One region of the Pseudomonas cavernae genome, then DNA from elsewhere that is predicted to be linked to it. Evidence: predicted binding sites of a transcription regulator. Region 1 holds the regulator's gene; each other region holds the start of a gene.

Region 1 (5,873 bases):
CGTCGGGCTTGAGCGCCAGCGCCTGATCGATGGCCTCGCGGCCATTGGTGGCAGTGCCGATCACCTGGATGCTGGCATCGGCAGAGAGAATCTCCGAGACCCGTCGGCGAAAGAAGCCGGAATCGTCGACCACCAGGACCTTGACTGCCATACACACTCCTGCATGCCGCCGCCCCGCAGGGCCGACGGCCAATCAATCAAATGCGCCGCGCGTAGCGCTTGAGCAAACTGGGCACGTCGAGGATCAACGCGATGCGGCCGTCGCCGGTGATGGTCGCTCCGGACATGCCGGGGGTGCCCTGGAGCATCTTGCCCAAGGGCTTGATCACCACCTCTTCCTGGCCGACCAGCTGATCGACGACGAAGCCGATGCGCTGGGTGCCGACCGAGAGGATCACCACATGGCCCTCGCGCTGCTGCTCGGCGTAGCCGGCGTCCTTGACCAGCCAGCGCTTGAGGTAGAACAGCGGCAGCGCCTTGTCGCGGACGATCACCACTTCCTGGCCATCTACCACGTTGGTGCGCGACAGGTCGAGGTGGAAGATTTCGTTGACGTTGACCAGCGGGAAGGCGAAGGCCTGGTCGGCGAGCATCACCATCAGGGTCGGCATGATCGCCAGGGTCAGCGGCACCTTGATGGCGATCTTGGTGCCCTGGCCCTTGCTCGAATGGATATTGATGGTGCCGTTGAGCTGGGAAATCTTGGTCTTCACCACATCCATGCCAACGCCGCGGCCGGACACGTCGGAAATCTCGGTCTTGGTCGAGAAGCCCGGAGCGAAGATCAGGTTGTAGCATTCCGATTCGTTCAGGCGCTCGGCGGCGTCCTTGTCCAGCAGGCCCTTCTCCACCGCCTTGACGCGCAGCACGTCGGGATCCATGCCGTTGCCGTCGTCGGTGATCGACAGGAGGATATGGTCGCCCTCTTGCTGCGCCGCCAGGACGATGCGCCCGCCACGGTTCTTGCCCTTGGCCTCGCGCGCCTCCGGCAGCTCGATGCCGTGGTCCACCGAGTTGCGCACCAGGTGCACCAGCGGGTCGGCCAGGGCCTCGACCAGGTTCTTGTCGAGGTCGGTTTCCTCGCCCACCAGTTCCAGGTTGATTTCTTTCTTCAGATTGCGCGCCAGATCGCGGACCAGGCGCGGGAAGCGGCCGAAGACCTTCTTGATCGGCTGCATGCGGGTCTTCATCACCGCGGTCTGCAGGTCGGCGGTGACCACGTCGAGGTTGGACACGGCCTTGGCCATGCTCTCGTCGCTGCTGTTGGCACCCAGGCGCACCAGGCGATTACGCACCAACACCAGTTCGCCGACCATGTTCATGATCTCGTCCAGGCGCGCGGTGTCGACCCGCACCGTGGTTTCCGCCTCGCTGCTTGCCGCCGGCTTGTCGCTCGCCGGCGCAGCACTGCGCAGCGGCTCGGCCTTGGCCGGCGCCGGGGTGGCCGGTTTGCTCGGCGCCGCCGGCTTGGCCGCGCCGTTGATGGCCGGCACCGGAGTGGCGACCGCAACGGCAGACTCGTCGGCGCCAGTGCTGGCGGCCTCGCTGAACTTGCCCTTGCCATGCAGCTGATCGAGCAAGGCTTCGAATTCGTCGTCGCTGATCAGCTCACTCGCCGCACTTGCGACGGCAACCGGCCCGGCCACCACCGCGGCACTTGCAACACTTTCGCCAGCCGCAACAGTGGCGGCGCTGGCGTCGAACTTGCCCTTGCCGTGCAGCTGATCGAGCAAGGCCTCGAATTCGTCGTCACTGATGTCATCGCTGGCAACCACGTCCGCCACCGGCGCTTCGGCCACAGCCACTGTCGCAGCCGCCACGCCGCCGCCGAACTGGCCCTTGCCATGCAACTGGTCGAGCAACGCCTCGAATTCGTCGTCGCTGATCTCATCGCCGCCCGCGGCGACTGTTTCCGCCTGAGCGCCCGGCTCATCGCCGAGGGCTTCGAGCAGTTGCTCGAACTCGCTATCGGTGATGTCGCCGCTAGCCACCGTTGGCTCTGGCTCGGCGACGGCTGCAGGCGCAGCCAGTTCGTCGTCGCGCTGCGGCTCGGCCAGGCGCGCCAGGGCGGCCAGCAACTGCGGAGAAGCCGGGGTCAAGGCGACGCGCTCGCGCACCTCGGTGAACATGCCGTTGACCGCATCCAACGCAGCCAGAACCACGTCCATCAATTCCGAATCGACCCGCCGTTCGCCCTTGCGCAGGATGTCGAAGACGTTCTCGGCGATGTGGCAGCAATCCACCAACTCGTTCAGCTGGAGGAAGCCGGCACCGCCCTTGACGGTATGGAACCCGCGAAAGATGGCATTGAGCAGGTCCGCGTCATCCGGCCGGCTTTCCAGCTCGACCAGTTGCTCGGAAAGTTGCTCGAGAATCTCGCCGGCCTCTACCAGGAAGTCCTGGAGGATTTCTTCATCGGCGCCAAAGCTCATTGTGCGTGCTCCAAAAGGTTCAGCCAGAACCTAGAAACCCAGGCTGGACAGCAGATCGTCGACATCGTCCTGACCGGATACGACGTCATCACGCTTATCGGCATGAATCTGCGGACCTTCACCCTGGGATGGATTTTTTTGTTGTTTTTGTTCGCTACGCAGCTGATCGAGATCGTGCTCGATGCCGGCGAAGCGATCGACACTGCTGGCCATCAGCATCAACTTGAGCAGATCGCTCTCCACCTCGGTGACCAGCTGGGTGACCCGTTTGATCACTTGCCCGGTGAGGTCCTGGAAGTCCTGCGCCAACAGAATGTCGTTGAGATTGGCCGACAGCTTGTGCGTGTCGCGCTCGCTGCGGGCGAGGAACAGCTCGATGCGCTTGGCCAGATCGCGGAAGGCGTCGGCACCCAACTCGCGGCGCATGAAACGCCCCCAGTCGGCACTCAGGCGCTGGGCCTCGTCGCTGAGATCGTTGACCAACGGCGCGCTCTGCTCGACCAAGTCCATGGTGCGGTTGGCCGCCTTCTCGGTCATGGTCACCACGTAGTTCAGCCGCTCGGTGGCGTCGGTGATCTGCGAGACTTCCTGAGCATGGGGCATGCGCGGATCGAGCTGGAAGTTGACGATCGAGTTGTGCAATTCGCGGGTCAGCTTGCCGACCTCGTGATAGAGGCCACGGTCGCGCGCCTTGTTGAGCTCGTGAATGAGCTGCACGGCCTCGCCGAAGTTGCCTTTTTCCAGGCTTTCGACCAGTTCGCGGGCGTGACTTTTCAGGGTCGACTCGAGGTCACCCAGCAGGGAATCGTTGTGATCCATAGTGCCCTCGCGGCGGAGATCAGCCGTTGACGCGCTCGAAGATCTTCTCGATCTTTTCTTTCAGTACTTGCGCCGTGAACGGTTTGACGACATAGCCGTTTACCCCGGCCTGTGCCGCCTCGATGATCTGATCACGCTTGGCTTCGGCGGTCACCATCAGCACCGGCAGGTGCTTGAGGCGCTCGTCGGCGCGCACCGCGCGCAGCAGGTCGATACCGGTCATGCCCGGCATGTTCCAGTCGGTCACCAGGAAGTCGAAGTTGCCGCTATGCAGCATCGGCAGCGCGGTGGTGCCATCGTCCGCCTCGGACGTGTTGGTGAAACCCAAATCACGCAAGAGGTTCTTGATGATCCGTCGCATCGTCGAGAAATCGTCAACGATGAGGATTTTCATATTCTTGTCCAAGTCGACCTCCGGTCAGTCTTAAACGCCCCCGCCCCGGGGAGGCGCCGATCAATCGTGCAACTACAGCCCCAAATAGCGCCTCAGCGTGCGCGCCATTCGCCCAAACGTGCACGCAAACGCGCGGCACACTGGCTATGCAACTGGCTGACTCGCGACTCGCTGACCCCCAGCACTTCGCCGATTTCCTTGAGATTCAGCTCTTCGTCGTAATACAGCGACAACACCAACTTTTCCCGCTCCGGCAGCTTGCCGATGGCGTCCGCCAAAGCGCCCTGGAAGCGTTCCTCTTCCAGATCGCGTGAAGGTTCTGAGTGGGTACTCTCGGCGTCTTCGGCCAGCTCGCCATGTTCGCCGTCCTGCAACAGGTCGTCGAAACTGAACAGGCGGCTGCCCAAAGTGTCACCAAGGATGCCGTAGTAATCTTCGAGACTCAATTGGAGTTCGGCAGCAACCTCGTGATCTTTAGCGTCACGACCGGTTCGCGCTTCAATTTTCCGGATCGCATCGCTGACCATGCGGCTGTTGCGGTGCACCGAACGCGGCGCCCAGTCGCCCTTGCGCACCTCGTCGAGCATCGAACCGCGGATGCGGATGCCGACGAAAGTCTCGAAACTCGCGCCCTTGCTGGAGTCGTATTTCTTCGCGGCCTCGAGCAGGCCGATCATCCCGGCCTGGATCAGATCCTCGACCTGCACGCTGGCCGGCAGGCGGCCCAACAGGTGGTAGGCGATGCGCTTGACCAGCGGCGCATAGCGCTCGATCAACTGGTGCTGGGAATCCCGTGCCTGTGCCTTGTAGTACATACGCTGTCCAGTGGCTGCGATCATACGGCCGGTTCGGTAGACGGGTGCCGCACCAGACGCTCGACGAAAAACTCCAGATGGCCGCGCGGGTTGGCTGGAAGCGGCCAACCGTCGACTTTCTGGGCGATCGCCTTGAACGCCAGGGCACATTTCGAACGCGGAAACGCGTCATACACGGCGCGCTGTTTTTGTACCGCCTTGCGCACCGACTCGTCGTATGGCACGGCGCCGACATACTGCAGGGCCACGTCGAGGAAGCGGTCGGTAACCTTGGTCAGCTTGGCGAACAGGTTGCGCCCCTCCTGCGGACTGTGGGCCATGTTGGCCAGCACGCGGAAGCGGCTCATGCCGTGATCGCGGTTGAGCAGTTTGATCAGCGCATAGGCGTCGGTGATCGAGGTCGGTTCGTCGCACACCACCACCAGCACTTCCTGGGCGGCGCGGACGAAGCTGACCACCGCGTCGCTGATACCGGCGGCGGTATCGATGATCAGCACATCGAGGTTGTCGCTGATATCGCTGAAGGCCTGGATCAGCCCGGCGTGTTGCATATGCGACAGCTGCACCATGCTCTGGGTGCCGGAAGCCGCCGGCACCACGCGAATGCCGCCGGGGCCCGGGATGATCACGTCACGCAGATCGCATTCACCGCTGACCACATCGGCCAGCGTGCGCTTGGGCGTCAAGCCCAGCAGCACATCGACGTTGGCCAGGCCGAGGTCGGCGTCCATCAGCATCACCCGGCGACCGAGGTCGGCCAGGGCCAGGGACAGATTCACCGAGACGTTGGTCTTGCCCACGCCACCTTTGCCGCCGGTCACGGCGATCACCTGTACGGGGTGCATTCCCATGTTAGTTCCACACCTTGTCATGCTTCATTTGGCTGCTTCCGTTCTGTCCGTCGCGAGATCTAGCCGACCCGGCGCTGCGAGCTTTGATAGAGACCGGCGAACATTTCCGCCATGACATCTTCGCTCGGCTCTTCCGCGGTCTGCAGGCTGACGGCGCGACTGACCAGTTGATGGCTGCGGGGGACCTGCAGATCGTCCGGAATCCGCGGCCCATCGGCGAGATAGGCTACCGGCAGATGCTGACCGATAGCCAGCCCTAGCACCTCGCCGAGGCTCGCGGCCTCATCCGCCTTGGTGATGATGCAGCCGGACAGTCCGCAACGTTTGTAGCTATGGTACGCCGCCTTGAGCACCTGGCTCTGGCTGGTGGCAGCCATGACCAGGTAATTCCTGGCCTTGATGCCACGTCCCGCCAGGGCTTCCAGCTGCAGGCACAGGGCCGGATCGTTGGCCGGCAGACCGGCGGTATCGATCAGCACCAGGCGCTTGCGCGCCAGCGGCGCCAGGGCCTGGAGCAGCGACTGGCCGGGGTCGACCTGGGTCACCGAGACATTGAGGATGC
Region 2 (5,873 bases), 1.6 Mb from region 1:
GCCGATGCTCTCGCAATAGGCGATGGCGGCTTTCAGGTCGGGCACTGCGTGCTGTTCCAGCTTGAGGTCGCTGGCCAGCATTTCCTTGGTGTTCTCGCCGATCATCAGCTTGCCGAGGTCCTGCAAGTTGGGCAGGCCTTCGAGGAAGAGGATGCGCTTGATCAGCGTGTCCGCATGCTTCATCTCGTCGATGGATTCGTGGTATTCGTGCTCGCCGAGCTTCTTCAGACCCCAGTCTTCGTACATGCGAGCGTGCAGGAAGTACTGGTTGATCGCGACCAGCTCGTTGGCGAGGATCTTGTTGAGATGCTGGATGACTTTCTTGTCGCCTTTCATGTCTGCTCCTGCCGCACTAGGGAGTGGTTATCCCCAAAGTTTCGACCTGCAAGGTCGGGCTGTCAAACATAAGCTATTGAAATTTAAGTAAAAACTAATCTGAATACGAACGTTTTTGTTCCGCATTTTGCCGTTAACTGCTTGAATTCCAGGCATAAAAAAACCGGATTCTAGATCCGGCTTTGCGAGTGCGGGGTTATCAGGCGGCGACGAAACTTGCCGGGTAGGCGAGGGCGGCTTGGCTGCTCTGCATTTCGCTCAGGGTTTCGCGTACCACTTGCTTGGCCAGGCATGCGCATTTGCCGCATTGGCTGGCGACACCTAGGGTCTGGCGCACGTCGCGGTAACTGCAGCAGCCTTCAAAAATCGCCTCGCGGATTTGACCGTCGGTGACACCTTGGCAGAGACAGACGTACATGGGATCGCCCAAAACTCGAAGTGGCTTGATGGGCAGGATATTAATCTTAATGAGAATGCTTGTCAAAACTGATCTAGCTGGATTCCCATCTCCCCGATTAGTGGTAAGAGCCCTTATAAAACATAGGCTTAGGTGAGTATTCGGGCGCATTGAAGCGCTGGGCAATGCGGAAAACCGGGGTGTATGAAGATTGGCCCTATGGAGCGGGTCGTGTCATCGGGCGGTCGTGAGCGCTCGGGTATGAGTAGTACCGCTTCTTGCTCAACTCTTTGGGAGAAAAACGTATGAGCGTACTCGTAGGCAAGCAAGCCCCGGATTTCACGGTTGCCGCCGTGCTGGGCAATGGCGAGATCGTCGAAAGCTTCACCCTGTCCGCGGCCCTCAAAGGCAAATACGGCCTAGTGTTCTTCTACCCGCTGGACTTCACCTTCGTCTGCCCGTCCGAGCTGATCGCCCTGGACCACCGCATTCCCGACTTTCAGGCGCGCAATGTCGAGGTGATTGGGGTGTCCATCGACTCGCATTTCAGCCACAACGCCTGGCGCAACACGCCGGTGGACAAGGGCGGCATCGGCCCGGTGCGCTATACCCTGGCAGCCGACGTCAAACACGAAATCGCCAAGGCTTATGACGTCGAGTCGGATGACGGTGTGGCCTACCGTGGCGCCTTCCTCATCGACAAGAGCGGTGTGGTGCGTTCGCAGATCGTCAACGACCTGCCGCTTGGCCGCAACATGGATGAGCTGCTGCGCCTAGTCGATGCCCTGCAATTCACCGAGGAGCACGGCGAAGTCTGCCCGGCGAACTGGAAGAAGGGCGACAAGGGTATGACCGCTTCGCCGGAAGGTGTAGCCAAGTACCTGGCCGAGAACGCCAGCAAGCTCTGAGAGCCTGTTCACGATCTGCTGCGCGTCGGCCATGTTGCGTTAAAACGTAGCGAAGCGGAGTAACAGCCGAAGGCTGGCCCGCAGGGCGAGCGCAGCGAGTCATGCTCATTTACAACGCGTAAACTGTGCTTCTTCGCCCGATTTCGCCTTGCCTGACCTTGGCTCGCGAGATCGTAAACAGGCTCTGAGATTTGCCGCCAGCAATAAATAAAGCCCCGCAGTTGCGGGGCTTTTTATTGGGCGTTGCAGCCAGGTCGCCGATTGAGCTGTTCACTCAGTCGTCGAAGTCCATCCAGCCGCCCATTTCCTTCCAGCGGTTGACGATGCCGCAGAACAGCTCGGCGGTCTTTTCCGTGTCATAGCGGGCCGAATGCGCCTCGCGGCCGTCGAATTCGATCCCCGCGCTCTGGCAGGCTTTCGCCAGCACGGTCTGACCGTAGGCCAGGCCCGCGAGGGTGGCGGTATCGAAGCTGGAGAAGGGGTGGAACGGATTGCGCTTGATCCCGGTACGCGCCACGGCGGCATTCAGGAAGCCCAGATCGAAGCTGCTATTGTGGCCAACCAGGACGGCGCGCTTGCAGCCGTTGGCCTTCAGCGACTTGCGTAGGCTGCGGAAAATCTCCGTCAGCGCATGCTCTTCGCTGACGGCCATGCGCAGCGGGTGATCGAGCTTGATTCCGGTGAACTCCAGGGCGGCCTGCTCGATATTGGCGCCTTCGAACGGCTCGACACGGAAAAACAGGGTGTGCTCGGGGAACAGCAAGCCTTGTTCGTCCATGCCGATGGTGGTGGCGGCGATTTCCAGCAGGGCGTCGGTGGCGCAGTTGAAGCCGCCGGTCTCGACATCCACCACCACCGGCAGGTAGCCGCGAAAGCGCGCGGCCATCGGGTGACGCGGGCCGGACGGCAGGCTGACGTCGAGTTCGTCGTCGTACAGGTTTTCGCTCACGCGCGATCCTCCAACAGACGCCAGCGCAGTTTTTCACCGGCGCGCAGGGGGATCACCGACAGCTCGCCGAAGGGCAGGCTGGCCGGGGCAGTCCACTCCTCGCGCACCAGGGTGATGGTGTCGCGGTTGCGCGGCAGGCCATAGAAGTCCGCACCGTAATGGCTGGCGAAGGCTTCCAGCTTGTCCAGCGCATTGCGCTGCTCGAAGGCCTCGGCGTACAGCTCGATGGCCGCATAGGCGGTGTAGCAGCCGGCGCAGCCGCAGGCGGCTTCCTTGGCGTGCTGGGCGTGCGGCGCCGAGTCGGTGCCGAGGAAGAACTTGCGGTTGCCGCTGGTGGCGGCCGCAAGTAGCGCTTCCTGATGCACGTTGCGCTTGAGGATCGGCAGGCAATAGAAGTGCGGGCGAATGCCGCCGACCAGCATGTGGTTGCGGTTGTACAGCAGGTGATGGGCGGTAATGGTGGCGCCGACGTTGGCCGGTGCCGCCAGGACGAACTGCACCGCCTCGCGGGTGGTGATGTGCTCGAACACCACCTTCAGGGTCGGGAAGCGCTCGACCACGCGGCTCAGCTGTTCCTCGATGAAGAACTGCTCGCGGTCGAACACGTCGATTTCGTCGCGGGTGACCTCGCCGTGCACCAGCAGCGGCAGGCCGACCTCGGCCATGGCTTCCAGCACTGGGAAGATCTTGTCGATGCTGGTCACGCCGGAGTCCGAGTTGGTGGTGGCGCCGGCCGGATAGAGCTTGGCCGCATGGACGAAACCGCAGGCTTTGGCGGCGCGGATGTCGGCCGACGTGGTGCTGTCGGTCAGGTACAGCACCATCAGCGGTTCGAAACGGCTGCCGGTCGGACGGGCGGCGAGAATGCGCTGGCGATAGGCGTCTGCCTCTTCGGCATTGCGCACCGGCGGCACCAGGTTGGGCATGATGATGGCGCGGCCGAAGGTGCGCGCCACGTCGGCGACGGTTTGCGTCAGTGCGGCACCGTCGCGCAGGTGAATATGCCAGTCGTCGGGACGCAGCAGGGTCAGGCGGTCAGACATGGGGAGTTCCAGGCGGGTAAAACAGGCCTGGAATGCTACCGGAAAAGCCACTTTCAGGCACTCGCTATCAAGTTTCGTCCTGGCTGACCGATACCTCTCGGGAATGCCGTTATTCCCCGTGGAGCCTGCTGTGCGCCAGCCAATCATTGTTCTGCTCAGCCTGTTCGCCAGCCTGCCGGCGCTGGCACTGACCTTCCAGACCCGGCTGGAGAAGGTCGAGTGGAAGGTCGAGGGCGATCAGTTCGAGTGCCGGCTGTCGCAGGCGATCACCGACTTCGGCAGCGGCGAATTCGTCCGTCGCGCCGGCGAGCAGGCGACCTTCCGCCTGCAGGCGCGCGAGCGCTGGCTGGGTGCCGGTTCGGCGACGCTGCTGGCGGCGGCCGCGCCCTGGCAGCCGGGGCGCGGCGATATCAACCTCGGCGTGGTCAGCGTCGGTACTGGCGAGGTGCCGTTCAATAGCACCCAGTTGCAGGCCGGGCGCCTGCTCAGCGGCCTGCTGGACGGGCGCAGTCCGCTGGTGCGCCACCGCAGCCGGCAGAGTGGCGAGCAGCTGGAGGTGCGCTTGTTGCCGGTCAAGTTCACCAAGGCCTACGACGATTATCTGGCCTGTACCAGCAAGCTGCTGCCGGTCAATTTCGAGCAGATCAAACAGGCCCAGGTGGGGTTTTCCGGCGGCGGTACGGCGCTGGACGAGCTGGCGCGCAGCAAGCTGGAAATCATCCTGCAATATCTGCGCGCCGACCCCAGCGTCAACCATATCGAGCTGGATGGCCATTCCGACAACAGCGGCAACCGGCTGACCAACCGCGACCTGTCGCGGCGGCGGGCGCTGGCGGTGCAGGACTACCTCAAGGCCAACGGTGTGGCGGCAGAGCAGATCGTCATGCGCTTTTATGGCGAGCAATACCCGCTGGTGGCGAACCGCAACGAGTCCAGTCGGGCGAAGAACCGACGGGTGACCGTCCACCTGTCGCGTGAGGCGCCGTCGCCGGCCGCCGCGCAGGCGCCAGCGGCGGCCCCCACCCCTGCAGCGTCAGGCCCCGTGGCTGCCGGCAAAGCGCCTGCCGCATCCTGAGATCGCGTGGGTGTCGCGTCGGCGAAAGAAGCCGTCGCCTCGTCGTCACAAGCTGTCGCACCCCTGTAATTTGGCCGCCGGGGTCAGTAGAATCACGGGTTTTCCGTAATACCCCGTGGAGTTGATGGCATGGCGGACGTGAAGAAGGTTGTCCTGGCTTATTCCGGTGGCTTGGACACCTCGGTGATTCTGAAGTGGCTGCAAGATACCTATAACTGCGAAGTGGTGACCTTCACTGCCGACCTCGGTCAGGGTGAAGAGGTCGAGCCGGCCCGTGCCAAGGCGCAGGCCATGGGTGTCAAGGAAATCTACATCGACGACCTGCGCGAAGAGTTCGTGCGCGACTTCGTTTACCCGATGTTCCGCGCCAACACCGTCTATGAAGGCGAGTACCTGCTGGGTACTTCCATCGCCCGCCCGCTGATCGCCAAGCGTCTGATCGAGATCGCCAACGAAACCGGCGCCGATGCCATTTCCCACGGCGCCACCGGCAAGGGCAACGACCAGGTGCGTTTCGAGCTGGGCGCCTATGCGTTGAAGCCGGGCGTGAAAGTCATCGCCCCGTGGCGCGAGTGGGACCTGCTGTCGCGTGAGAAGCTGATGGACTACGCCGAGAAGCATGCCATTCCGATCGAGCGTCACGGCAAGAAGAAGTCGCCGTACTCCATGGATGCCAACCTGCTGCACATCTCCTATGAAGGCGGCGTGCTGGAAGACACCTGGACCGAGCACGAAGAAGACATGTGGAAATGGACCGTCTCCCCGGAGAAGGCTCCCGATGCGCCGACCTACATCGAGCTGACCTACCGCAAGGGTGACATCGTCGCCATCGACGGCGTCGAGATGACCCCGGCGCAGGTGCTCACCGAACTGAACCGCGTCGGCGGCGCGAACGGCATCGGCCGTCTCGACATCGTCGAGAACCGCTACGTCGGCATGAAGTCGCGCGGCTGCTACGAGACCCCTGGCGGCACCATCATGCTGCGCGCCCACCGCGCCATCGAGTCGATCACCCTCGACCGCGAAGTCGCGCACCTGAAAGACGAGCTGATGCCGAAGTACGCCAGCCTGATCTACACCGGCTACTGGTGGAGCCCGGAGCGTCTGATGCTGCAGCAGATGATCGACGCCTCGCAGACCAACGTGAACGGTGTAGTGCGCCTGA
Region 3 (5,873 bases), 1.6 Mb from region 1:
AGGATCTTCAGGGTCGAGACGTCCAGGTAGCGGTAATGGAAGAAGGCCTCCAGGTCCGGCATGTAGCGATACAGGAAACGGCGGTCCTGGCCGATGCTGTTGCCGCAGATCGGCGACGCGCCCTTCGGTACCCACTGCTCGAGGAAGGCGATGGTCTGCGCCTCGGCGGCGGCCGCGTCGATCTTGCTCTCGCGCACGCGCTGGGTCAGGCCGCTCTGGCCGTGGGTGCGGGTGTTCCACTCGTCCATGCCGGCGAGCGCCTCGTCGCTCTGGTGCACGGCGATCACCGGCCCCTCGGCGAGGATGTTGAGGTCGCTGTCGGTGACTATGGTGGCCATCTCGATGATGACGTCTTGGTCCGGGTCCAGACCGGTCATCTCCAGATCGATCCAGATCAAATTCTGCGGGTTTTGCATGCTCGAACTCCTCGGCTAAGGCGCGCAGTTTAGCCCAGCCCAGCATGACCGGCACGCGGGCTCGGCGGGCGCGCGTGCTAAACTCGCTGCCGTTTTTACCCACCCCCCATTCGGAACCCCCATGGCCAAACGCCAGCTCAACCGTCGCCAGAACTGGCGCATCGAGAAGATTCAGGGCGAGCGCGCCGCCCGCGCCGCCAAACGCGAATCGCATGCCCTGGAGGAACTGGAAGGCGGCGACCTCGGTCCCGAGCAGTTCGGCCTGGTGATCGCCCACTTCGGCGTCCAGGTCGAGGTGGAAGCCGAAGCCGGCGAACTGGCCGGCCAGGTGTTCCGCTGCCACCTGCGCGCCAACCTACCGGCCCTGGTCACCGGCGACCGCGTGGTCTGGCGCGCCGGCAACCAGGGCAGCGGCGTGATCGTCGCCCAGCAGCCACGGCGCAGCGAGCTGTGTCGCCCGGACAACCGCGGCCTGCTGAAACCGGTGGCGGCCAACGTCGATCTGATCGTCATCGTCTTCGCCCCGCTGCCGGAGCCGCACGCCAACCTGATCGACCGCTACCTGGTGGCCGCCGAGCACGCCGGCATCCATCCGCTGCTGCTGCTGAACAAGGCCGACCTGATCGACGAGCACAACAGCGCCGCGCTGGATGCCCTGCTCGGCACCTATCGCCAGCTCGGCTATCCGCTGCTGGAGGTTTCCGCCCACCAGGGCGGCGGCATGGAGGGGCTACAGCGCCTGCTCGACGGCCATGTCAGCGTGTTCGTCGGCCAGTCCGGGGTGGGCAAGTCGTCGCTGGTCAACAGCCTGCTGCCGGCGGTCGACACCCGCGTCGGGCCGCTGTCGGAGCTGACCGGCAAGGGCATGCACACCACCACCACGGCGCGGCTGTTCCACTTCCCCGGCGGCGGCGACCTGATCGACTCGCCCGGCATCCGCGAGTTCGGCCTGGTGCATGTCAGCCGCGACGATATCGAGGCCGGCTTCATCGAGTTCCGCGAGCTGCTCGGCCACTGCCGCTTCCGCGACTGCAAGCACGACCGCGAGCCCGGCTGCGCACTGCTGCAGGCCATCGAGGACGGGCGCATCCAGCCGCAGCGGATGGCCAGCTACCGGCATATCCTCGCCAGCCTGCCGGAAACCACTTACTAGGCTCGCCTGGCGCAGACAAAAAGACCGCGGCTGGCCGCGGTCTTTCGCTTTCCAGGCCGGCGCTTACTGGTCGCGCGGCTCGTCGAGCTTGAGCCCGCCGGCGTCGAAAATGTTGCGCTTATCGCCCGGCGGCGTCGGCGTCTGCGTGGCGGCGGCCGCTGGCGTGACCGCAGCCGGGGCAGCGGGCGGAGCCGTCTCAGGCGCCGCCGGCGGTTCCGGCTTGGCCTCCTGCTCGCCCTCGATGGCGCGCTGGGCCTTCTTGGTCAGGACGATGATGTCGATGCGGCGGTTCACCGGGTTGAACGGATCCTCGCGGTCGAACAGCGACGACGAGGCATAGCCGACCACCCGCGCCACCTGTTCATCCAGATAACCGCCGGCCACCAGCGCCCGGCGCGCGGCGTTGGCGCGGCTGGCGGACAGCTCCCAGTTGCCGAACCCGCCGGCACCGGCGAACGGCTTGGCGTCGGTATGGCCGCTGACGCTGATCTTGTTCGGCACCGCCTTGATGGTGTCGGCCATGGCCAGCAGGATGTCCTCAAAATACGGCTGCAGGCGCGCGCTGCCGAGGTCGAACATCGGCCGGTTCTCGGCGTCCATGATCTGGATGCGCAGGCCGTCCTGGGTGATCTCGAACAGGATCTGATCCTTGAAGCGCTGCAGCTGCGGGTTCTCGTCGACCTTGTTCTGCAGCTCCTGGAGCAGCAGCTCGAGGCGCTCCCGCTCGAGGCGGTCGGCGATCTCCTCGGCCTGGCTCGGGTCGGTCTTGCTCTTGTCCTGGTCGTCCGGGATGGTCTGGATTTCCGGGTTGAGGGTCTTCTCCGGCGCCGGCGTCGGCGTGCCGCCGAGGTCGATGACATAGGGGCTGGCGCTTTCGGTGAAGCCCACCGGGTCCTGGAAATAGCCGGAAATCGCCTTCTTCTGCTCCGGCGTGGCCGAGGACATCAGCCACAGCACCAGGAAGAACGCCATCATCGCCGTGGCGAAGTCGGCGAAGGCGATCTTCCAGGAGCCGCCGTGGTGGCCGGCGGCATAGCGCTTGACGCGCTTGACGATGATGGGCTGGTTGTTATCCATCGCTTAGCCGTCAGTTGCCGCGCATGGCCTGCTCGAGCTCGATAAAGCTCGGGCGGTGGGCCGGGAACAACACCTTGCGGCCGAACTCCACCGCCATGCTCGGCGGCATTCCCGAGGCGGAAGCGACCAGGCAGGCCTTGATCGCCTCGTAGACATTCAGCTCTTCCTTGGCATCGTGCTCCAGGGCGCCGGCCAACGGTCCGAAGAAGCCGTAGGCGGCGAGGATCCCCAAGAAGGTACCGACCAGCGCTGCGCCGACATGCTGGCCCAGCGCCGCCTGCTCCGCCTCGCCGAGCATGGCCATGGTCACCACGATGCCCAGCACCGCGGCGACGATGCCGAAGCCCGGCAGGGCATCGGCGACCTTGGTCACGGCATGGGAGGGATGCTCCAGATGCTCCTTGAGGCTGGCCAATTCCATATCGAACAGGCCCTCCAGTTCATGCGGCGCCATGTTGCCGGAGGACATGATGCGCAGGTAATCGCAGACATAGGCGGTCATCCGCTCATCCTGCAGCACCGCCGGATATTTGCTGAAAATCGGGCTGGCACCCGGGTCTTCGACATCCGCCTCGATGGCCATCATGCCTTCGCGGCGGCTCTTGTTGAGAATCTCGTAGAGCAGGCGCAGCACTTCCAGGTAGAAGGTGTGGGTGAAGCGCGAGCTGAACAGCTTCAGCGACTTCTTCACCACGTGCATGGTGGTGCTGCCCGGGTTGGCCTGGAGGAAGGCGCCGAACGCCGCGCCGCCGATGATCAGCACCTCGAAGGGCTGGATCAGCGCGGCGAGCTGGCCATGGGAAAGGAGGTATCCGCCGAGCACGCTGGCGAATACGACGATGATGCCGATGATTTTTGCCATAAGGGAACTACTTGCATCGAAGGTAGAGGGCTGAAGACTGCCGCCCTTCTATTTATCGGAAGATTTGCGCCAGACTATAGGCCGACCACACGAAAATCCACTTTAGTGCTCCCGCATGCCGACGCCCAAGCCTTTACCTCGCACCTTCGACGCCTGGCGCCAGCAGCTGGAAACGCTGCGTTTGCCGGTGCCCGCCGAGCAACACGAGCAACTGCGCCGCGCCCTGCGCGACAGCCGGCGGTCGCTGCGCGAGCTCGCCGAACTGCTGCAGGGCTGCCCAGGCGCAGCCCTGCACCTGCTGCGCGAGGCCAATCGCCACGTCGGCAGCCTCGGCCAGCCGGCCGAGAGCCTGGAGGTTGCGCTCAACCGTCTGGGCCTGCAGCGCAGCGAGGAGCTGCTCAATCAGCTGCCGGCGCTAGCCGAAACGGATATTCCCAAAGCCCTGCGCCAGCTGCTGCAGATCAGCCAGCATGCCGCACAGCAGGCCAGTGGGCTGTTCGGCGCGCGGCTGGCGCGCCTGTGGCAGGAGCTGCACTGCACCAGCCTGCTGTTTCTCGCCCCGCTGTGGCCGCTGGCCATGACCCAGCCGCAGCTGTTCGAGGCCTGGGAGCAACGCGTGCTGGTCGCCGGCGAGCCGGCGACCAAGGTCGAGTTCGAGCTGTTCGGCCTGCCGCTGCTGCAACTCGGCCTGCAACTCGCCGAACACTGGCGCCTGCCGGAGTGGATCGCGCACGGCTACCGCTTGCTGCTCAGCGATCGCCGCCTGCTGGTCAAGGCCCTGCAGATCGCCCACGACCACGAACACCCGCTGCAGCAACAACAGCGCCTGGACGCCGACCCGGCACTGCGCCGCTGGCTGACCCAGCCGGCCAACACCGTGCTGCTGGCCAACAGCCTGGCGCTGTCCGCCCACGCCAGTTGGGGCGGCAACCACAGCCTGCGCTGGCAGCGCCTGAGCGCCCTGTACCTGCAGCTGCCGCTGGGCGACATCCAGCAACTGGTGCACCAGCAGGCGGTAACCAGCGCGCGCCAGCCTAGTAGCGCGGCGCCCTGGCAGCCGGCCGAAGCGCTGCTATGGCCCTGGACGGCGAGCCATTGGCAGCCGCTGCCCGCCCCAGCCGCCGCCGTAACGCCTGCCGCCGACCTGAGCGACTGGCGCCAGGCCTGCGCCGAACTGCTGTGCGAGCCCAGCCCGTTCCTCAATGTCGGGCAATTGACCGCCTGCGCCCGCGATGCCCTGCAGCACTGCGGCCTGCCGCGCGTCATGCTGCTGCTCGCCGATCGCAGCCACAGCCGCCTGCGCGCCCAGCAGAGCGCCGGACTGGCGGCCGAGGCCAAAGGCCTGGAACTGGAGCCGAATCACAGCCAGGTGCTGCGCCGCCTGCTCGCCCAACCCGGACAGCTGCGTCTCTCGCCGGCCAATCTGGCGCAGTATTCCGCGCTGCTGCCCGGCGCGCTGAAAGCGCTGTTCCCCAGCGAACACCTGCTGCTGCGCTCGCTGGCCAGCAACGGCCGGGTGGTCATGCTGGTGGTGGCGGACCGGCTCGGCCAGCCGCTCGGCGACAGCCAGCTGCAGGCATTTGCCAAGACCGTGCAATGCATCGAGCGCGCCGTGAGCAGCTTTGCCCGGCGCGCACGCTAAACCCCGTCTTTCACACCTCGGGGCGCAGGTTGAGCTCCACCATCAGATCGTCGGCCAGGGTTTCCAGGCGGGTTTGCAGCAGCTCCAGCGACAGGGTCAGCGGCACCGCCAATATCGCCTCGGCATGAAACAGCGGCTCGCTGCTCATCGGCGCCGGCAGCACCTCGGTGACCAGGCTCTCGATGTTGATGCCGTGCTCGCTGAGCAGGCGGGTGATGTCGCGGACGATGCCGGGGCGGTCGTTGCCGACCAGGTCGAGATGGATCGGCTTCCAGGTGCAGGACGGCTCGATGCCGCTTTCCGCCAGCAACACGCGGATGCCCTCCCCCTGCAGGGCTTGCAGGGCATCGACCAGTTCGTCGTAGGCCTCGGCCGGCACGCTGATCTTGAGAATCCCGGCGAACTGCCCGGCCATCCGCGCCATGCGGCTCTCCAGCCAGTTGCCGCCGTGCTCGGCGATGCACTTGGCGATGCGCTCCACCAGGCCGGGCTGATCCTGGGCGATGACCGTGAGAACTAGATGATTCACGCGCGACTCCTCTTCATGCCGCCCCGTCGGCGCGCTCAGCGCGGCGTCAGGCTCAGCCAGTAGGTGTAGAAAACCTCATCCCTTACATAGCCTAGGCGCTCGTAGAGTGCCTGTCCGGCCAGATTGGTCTTCGCCGTTTCCAGTTGCAAGCCACAGGCACCGGTGGCCTCGGCATGGGCGCGGGCGGCGCCCAT

The links. The regulator FliA, encoded in region 1, starts transcription of late flagellar genes. The targets are predictions, from matches to a motif close to CTAAAGTTTNNNNNNNNNNNGCCGNTAA.
Region 2: a site for FliA is predicted at 3,700-3,727, ahead of D3880_RS16475 (flagellar protein MotY). Genes of this name have one in related genera too.
Region 3: a site for FliA is predicted at 3,561-3,588, ahead of motA (flagellar motor stator protein MotA). Genes of this name have one in related genera too.

Annotation. Positions count from the first base shown of each region.
Region 1 is NZ_CP032419.1:1,987,947-1,993,819, reverse strand. It holds gene D3880_RS09220 (protein-glutamate methylesterase/protein-glutamine glutaminase) at 1-151, opposite strand, end outside; gene D3880_RS09215 (chemotaxis protein CheA) at 198-2,432, opposite strand; gene D3880_RS09210 (protein phosphatase CheZ) at 2,463-3,251, opposite strand; gene D3880_RS09205 (chemotaxis response regulator CheY) at 3,271-3,645, opposite strand; gene fliA (RNA polymerase sigma factor FliA) at 3,738-4,484, opposite strand; gene fleN (flagellar synthesis regulator FleN) at 4,481-5,311, opposite strand; gene flhF (flagellar biosynthesis GTPase FlhF) at 5,371-5,873, opposite strand, start outside.
Region 2 is NZ_CP032419.1:3,607,737-3,613,609, reverse strand. It holds gene bfr (bacterioferritin) at 1-336, opposite strand, end outside; gene D3880_RS16495 (bacterioferritin-associated ferredoxin) at 536-754, opposite strand; gene D3880_RS16490 (peroxiredoxin) at 1,039-1,641, shown strand; gene rnt (ribonuclease T) at 1,916-2,590, opposite strand; gene pyrC (dihydroorotase) at 2,587-3,633, opposite strand; gene D3880_RS16475 (flagellar protein MotY) at 3,737-4,708, shown strand; gene D3880_RS16470 (argininosuccinate synthase) at 4,838-5,873, shown strand, end outside.
Region 3 is NZ_CP032419.1:410,199-416,071, reverse strand. It holds gene orn (oligoribonuclease) at 1-416, opposite strand, end outside; gene rsgA (small ribosomal subunit biogenesis GTPase RsgA) at 538-1,569, shown strand; gene motB (flagellar motor protein MotB) at 1,633-2,646, opposite strand; gene motA (flagellar motor stator protein MotA) at 2,657-3,508, opposite strand; gene D3880_RS01855 (HDOD domain-containing protein) at 3,624-5,150, shown strand; gene D3880_RS01850 (glycine cleavage system transcriptional repressor) at 5,161-5,679, opposite strand; gene D3880_RS01845 (GNAT family N-acetyltransferase) at 5,715-5,873, opposite strand, start outside.